DNA from 3 places in the Viridibacillus sp. FSL E2-0187 genome. Region 1 is predicted to be linked to each of the others. Evidence: riboswitches for the same ligand, from Rfam matches in the RefSeq annotation. Region 1 holds a riboswitch; each other region holds the start of a gene.
The links. Region 1 has a riboswitch for lysine ahead of MHH85_RS19705 (transporter substrate-binding domain-containing protein). Riboswitches for the same ligand answer to the same signal wherever they lie in the genome.
Positions count from the first base shown of each region.

Region 2: linked by a shared signal. The riboswitch ahead of MHH85_RS03065 (aspartate kinase) and the one ahead of MHH85_RS19705 (transporter substrate-binding domain-containing protein) in region 1 are both predicted to bind lysine.
Region 3: linked by a shared signal. The riboswitch ahead of MHH85_RS18395 (amino acid permease) and the one ahead of MHH85_RS19705 (transporter substrate-binding domain-containing protein) in region 1 are both predicted to bind lysine.

Region 1 covers NZ_JBBOVG010000002.1:112,993-115,201, reverse strand. Annotated here, with positions in the region: gene MHH85_RS19710 (hypothetical protein) at 1-720, shown strand, start outside; lysine riboswitch at 839-1,020, shown strand; gene MHH85_RS19705 (transporter substrate-binding domain-containing protein) at 1,157-2,011, shown strand; gene MHH85_RS19700 (amino acid ABC transporter permease) at 2,075-2,209, shown strand, end outside.
Region 2 covers NZ_JBBOVG010000001.1:642,212-644,420, forward strand. Annotated here, with positions in the region: gene uvrC (excinuclease ABC subunit UvrC) at 1-1,054, shown strand, start outside; lysine riboswitch at 1,114-1,295, shown strand; gene MHH85_RS03065 (aspartate kinase) at 1,420-2,209, shown strand, end outside.
Region 3 covers NZ_JBBOVG010000001.1:3,792,238-3,794,446, forward strand. Annotated here, with positions in the region: gene MHH85_RS18395 (amino acid permease) at 1-1,069, opposite strand, end outside; lysine riboswitch at 1,177-1,355, opposite strand; gene MHH85_RS18400 (aminoglycoside 6-adenylyltransferase) at 1,479-2,209, opposite strand, start outside.

The sequences.
Region 1 (2,209 bases):
TTACGTGAAGAAGAGGGTAATTTATATTGGTATGATGCGGAAGAGTTAGATGCCAATGGTGAAGAAGCAGAAGCTGTAATCGAAGTGCTACATTTTGATGATGCGGGTGCTAACTATGAATCTAATGTGGAATGGGATACAGAAGTAAAGACTGAGTTACCTTTTGAGCAATTGAAAGAAAATGCAATGCAATTTTTAGAGATTATTGCTGGTGAAATACATTATAAATACATGCTTGAAGAACAATCTATGTCGAATGATGATACAGAAGAATTTGATGATGATACAGATGAGGATTTCTTCAATGTGGGCGAATATGATGAAGACGAGCATGAAGACGAACATGAAGATGAGCCGACGATTATGTTTACTTTTATCCCATTTTTCCATGAATACAAATTAGACAAATACTCCGTCCTAATTGAAGTAGGTATACATACTGGGATTATTCGTTCTTGTCTGTATAGTGCATTAAATATGGAGGCTATTCGAGGTGTTAGTACTACACCATTGATTACATTGGAAGAAGCGGATGCTATATATAAACAGAGTTTGCAGATGAAACTTTCACGTTTTGAAGAGATAGATGAAGATGATGAAATGACAATCTATAGCTTAAATTATTCTGTTAACACCCCTTCTGAAAATGGTGTAATTGATAAGATTAATGCTACAACAGGTGAAGTTACGTACACTGAATCAGATTTTATTAGAGGCTAAAACTAGTTGTAAGAAAGAAAATAGTATTCTGAGTATTTAACAAAATGGTTGTTGACAGTGAAAGTTCGTTACTGTAGACTGTGTACAATGATAATTGAATACGACCTCACTTTTTAATAGGTGAGGTAGAGGCGCGATATCTATTAGTCTTTAGTGGAGCTTGAGAAACTATGAAACTATTGAGAAGGAGATGTCGCCGAAGTTTGTAATACACTCGATGTTACTTGCTGGGTCTGCAGTTAATAACTGCAGGACTGTCTCAATGAACGTCCTAGTTCGTTGAGTTGAGCTATCTCATTAAGGGATAAGTAGAGGATTTAGGCTATTGTACAATGCGACCTGAGTTCATCTCAGGGCGCGTTTTTTATACGTACAATAGCCTTTTTTAGTATTTTGAAGAAAATTAAGGATATTATTTAGAGGGGGAGAATATAATATGAAAAAAACATGGGCAATTTTTTCTGCTATGACACTACTTGCTATTTTACTATTAGCTGGTTGTGGGACTAAAGATGCAGGTTCGGGATCAGGTGCATCTACTGAAGGGGAAACAAAAAAAGAAACATTCACAATTGGTATGGAAGCGGGATACCCTCCGTTTAACTGGACACAAAAGGATGATTCAAACGGCGGCGTGAAAATCTCTGGTAACGCAGAATATGCTGGCGGTTATGATGTTGAGATTGCAAAAAGAGTTGCAGAATCTTTAGGAAAAGAACTAGTAATCGTCAAAACAGAATGGGACGGTCTAGTACCTTCATTAACTTCAGGTAAAATTGATGCAATTATGGCGGGTATGTCTCCAACTGAAAAGCGTAAAAAGACAATTGATTTCACTGATAACTACTATACATCTAATTATGTAATGGTTGTTAAAAAGGGCAGTAAATACGAGAAAGCTAAATCAATCCAAGATTTTAGTGGTGCCAAAATTACAGGTCAATTAAATACAACACACTATGATGTAATAGATCAAATTACTGGTGTTAAAAAACAAGCTGCAATGGATAACTTCCCTGCAATGCGTGTAGCACTTGAATCAGGTGTGATTGATGGTTATGTATCTGAACGTCCAGAAGGTATTAGTTCTTCAGCTGCAAATGATAAATTTGTAATGGTTGAATTCACAGATGGCTTTAAAGCGTCTGAAGAAGATACAGCAATTGCTGTAGGTATTGAAAAAGATAGCGAATTAAAAGATAAAATTAATGAAATTTTAAAAGGTATCTCTGAAGAAGAGCGTACAGAAATTATGGATAAAGCGATTGCAAACCAACCAGCTGCAAAATAATGTATGACGGATACCGGCTGCATATGAAGCAGTCGGTATTACTGCTTTTGAAGGAGGAACAGTATGAGTATTGATTGGATTATAAGTATAGCAACAGAAAACTGGGAAATGTTCCTTCGCGGGGCATGGATGACGTTATTAATTGCAACACTTGGTACTGTTTTCGGTGCAATCATTGGATTACTTATCGGTATTATT
Region 2 (2,209 bases), on a different contig from region 1:
TTTAACTAATCGTGATGTTTTTGGTTATGCAGTTGATAAAGGTTGGATGTGTATCCAAGTATTCTTTGTACGACAAGGAAAGTTGATTGAAAGAGATGTTTCGTTATTCCCGATTTATAGAGACCCTGAGGAAGAATTCTTAACATTTGTGGGACGCTTTTATGAACAGGCAGAACATATCAAGCCGAAGGAAATCTTTATACCTACGAATATTGAAGGAGACCTTCTAGCTACAGTCCTTGATGTAAAAGTGACAATTCCTCAAAGGGGAAAGAAAAAAGAACTTGTTGATTTAGCGAGTAAAAATGCTCAAATTGCTATCTCTGAGAAGTTCCAGTTACTTGAGCGTCAAGAAAAAAGGACAATAGGTGCCTGCGAAGAATTGGGAAATGCGATGAATATTGCGATACCGCTTCGCATAGAATCATTTGATAACTCTCATATTTTCGGTGCGGATGCCGTTTCAGCAATGGTAGTTTTTATTGACGGTAAGGCGAGCAAAAAGGATTATCGAAAATATAAAATTCAGGTTGCTGCAAAGCATGACGATTACGGTGCAATGCGAGAAGTTATTCGCCGAAGATATACTCGAGTATTAAGAGATGGCTTGCCTTTACCCGATTTAATCGTTATTGATGGTGGGAAAGGACAAATGGAAGTGGCAAGAGAAATCTTAGAAGATGAGCTTGGTTTAGATATTCCTATTGCAGGTTTAGCAAAAGATGATAAACACCAAACTTCTCAATTGCTGTACGGCTCGCCGCCAGAAATTATTCCATTGAAGAGAACGAGTGAAGCATTTTATCTTTTACAAAGAATTCAAGATGAAGTTCACCGTTTTGCTATTACCTTTCATCGCCAATTACATGAGAAGAATGCCATTACATCTGTTCTTGATGAAATTGAAGGGATTGGTCCAAAACGAAAGCAACAGCTTCTCAAACAATTTGGATCCGTGAAAAAAATTCGTGAGGCAACATATGAAGAATTAATTGCTGCGAATGTACCAAAAAAACTAGCTCAAACCATATTTACTCATTTTTCTGAAAAATAAATTGTAGTAATCTGAAAATTATGTTAAGGTAACATTACTATTATAAATAATCACTATTTAGTGATGATAGAGGCGCGGATTTCAAGAGTAATTAGCAAGAGGATGAGTAGATCCTATGACTGCTGATGAAAGGGGAGGCCGCCGAAGTGGTAAATTGACTATTTCCAATTTATTACTGGTTCTACATTTAACAAGTGTAGAATTGTCAGATCCGTTTCGGTTCTGGAGGGCTATCTCACATGAATGTTCTTTTGAACGTGCATGCTATGAGGCGGCTTTTCACACGGAAACGTGTGAAAGGCTGCTTTTTTCATAAGATGTAATTGTGAATACGGTCGTCATAACAAATAAGGGAGAGGTTATGGGTGAGTTGTTTAGTTTTCAAATTTGGTGGTACATCAGTTGCAACGATTGAACGCGTATTGCATGTGGCAAAGCGCATTCAGAAAGAGAAAGAAAAGGGCTATGACATTGTCGTAGTTGTTTCAGCAATGGGCAAAACGACGGATAAGCTAGTAGAGATGGCACATGAAATTATGCCAAATCCATCGAAACGAGAAATGGATACGCTCTTAACAACAGGTGAGCAGGTGACTATCTCATTATTATCGATGGCATTGCAAAATTTAGGGCTATCAGCACAGTCCTTCACAGGTTGGCAAGCTGGAATCTTAACTGAAGGAATTCCAAGTGATTCTCGCATTGTTGAAATCCAATCTGAAAATGTGCGAAAAGCATTGGATAAAGGCCAGGTTGCGGTAGTTGCAGGTTTCCAAGGGGTTGATAGTAATAACAATATTACAACTTTAGGTCGCGGAGGATCAGATACGACAGCAGTTGCTTTAGCTGCAGCATTAGGTGCCGAGCGCTGTGATATTTATACAGATGTTGATGGTGTTTACACTTCAGATCCACGTTATGTTCCAAAAGCTCGCAAACTACAAGAACTGTCATATGATGAAATGTTAGAATTAGCAAATTTAGGAGCAGGTGTCTTACATCCACGTGCCGTAGAGTTTGCAAAAAACTACAATATCCCATTAGAAGTTCGCTCTAGTTATGTAGAAGATGAAGGGACAATTATGAAGGAGGAAGTTGAAGTGGAAAAAGATTTAGTTGTACGTGGAGTAGCGTTTATGTCAGATATTGTTCGTG
Region 3 (2,209 bases), on a different contig from region 1:
CACAAGCAACTAAACAAGTTGCTACTAATGCAGCCATTGGAATTCCACGTTTGTTTAGTTTAGTAAACATTTTTGGTGCTTTACCATCTTTAGCAAGCTCCCAAAGCATACGTGATGATGCATATAAACCAGAGTTACCTGAAGATAAAATAGCCGTTAAAATGATCGCATTCATCACTGAAGCTGCAAACGCGATACCTGCATTTTCAAATACTAATGTGAACGGACTAACTGTAATATCACTACTAGCTAAACGTTCATCAGTAAATGGAATTAATAAGCCAATCGCTAAAATTGCTAAAATGTAGAATAAAAGGATACGCCAGAAAACTTGACGAACAGCTTTCGGAATATTTTTTCCTGGATCATCTGTTTCACCCGCAGTAATCCCAAGTAGTTCAGTTCCTTGGAATGAGAAACCTGCTGCTAAGAAAATACCGAACATTGCGAAGAAACCACCATGGAATGGACCATCTTCAATGAAGAAGTTTTTGAATCCAACTGGGTCTTGTCCACCCATTAAACCAAATACCATCAAGAAACTAACGATGATAAAGACAATAATTGTAACGACTTTAATTAGTGAAAACCAATATTCACTTTCACCAAAGCTTTTAATCGATAAGACATTCAAAGTGAAGATGACTACTAAAAATCCTGCTGTCCAGACAAATGATGATACGTCTGGGAACCAAAATTTCATAATTAGTGATACCGCTGCAATTTCTGCTGCAATCGTAATTGCCCAGTTATACCAGTAGTTCCAACCAAGAGCAAAGCCAAGCGCTGGGTCAACGAATTTAGATGCGTAAGTACTAAATGAACCTGATACAGGCATAAATGCTGCCATTTCCCCTAAACTTGTCATTAAGAAGAACACCATAATACCAATTAAAGAATATGCTAATAACGCTCCACCTGGACCCGCTTCGTGGATAGCTCCACCACTTGCTAAGAACAGCCCTGTACCGATTGTTCCTCCAAGTGAAATCATCGTCACGTGACGACTTTTCAATCCTCTATTAAGACCTTGCGTTTCTACGCTTTGGCCATTATTTTTATTACTCATTAAGAATCTCCTCTTTCCATTTTTCATTGCAAGAAGGTTAACTTGATGTCATAAAAAATACCATCACAAGGAATATGCGATGGTATCGAAACATGCCCATCAACCTTGATAAAGATAGCTCAACACGCCTGCTAAGACGTGACAGTTCTGCACCTTTCGGCAACAGCCCCAATGATTATAAGAAAAAGCTTATAATCACTTCGGCGATATTCCCTTTCAAATAGAATCCCCGACGCTTTTCGTCTCATCCATTTTACTTTTTAATACCGCGACCTCTACCTCATCGAATGGATGAGGCATTGCAATATATTAATTTAATATGTCCCCATTATAATACAAGAGTGTTCTATATTCAAGATGTAAATTTTCTTGAATATTAAAACAATTTAAGTCAATTTTTGTTAAGACTTCAAAATATAACTTTCGCATCATTCGGTAGATTTTGAATATGTTTTAAGTAATTGAGCACTTTCTCACTTTCTCCATAACTTTGAAATGAAAGCATATTAGCAACATTTGTTGCTGTACTTTGGAACAATTCACACATAGTAAATAGTGCTTGCCATGCTGAATCATAACTAGCATTGTTATATGTTGCGAGTAACTGCTCCCACACTTCTTTTGGTAACAGATACTCTAGGTCCTTGCCATTTTTACCAACGCTTCTAGAAAAGTCTGATTGCACTCCGACTTGCCATGAAAGCATTTGAATCAGCATTTCACGCGTATTATTAAAATGTGCTTGTGCATAGAGCATTTCTTTTCTCCATAAACCTTTCGCAATATATGTAGAAACCCACCAAAATTCATTGCAACAATCCTTATAATGTTCTTCTGTTGGGCATTGTACCCAATAATTGACGTCTGTTGGTGGAGGGAGTTTAGGAAGCGAACCATCTTTATCTAACAAAATAGTAGTTAAACTATCTTCTTTACAATATGCTTCTTGTTCTTCGACAGGGATAAGCATCAAATCTATTCGGTTCCCATCTGAAAATTGCATCAAATATGTATAGCGCCCGCCCAGTTCAGGTGGAAACAACACCATATCTTCTGGCGTTTGCATAATGATTCTCTCTCCAAAAATATCTACCCAATGAGGATTATTAGTAATTGATTTAATATCCGTCACAATATAAA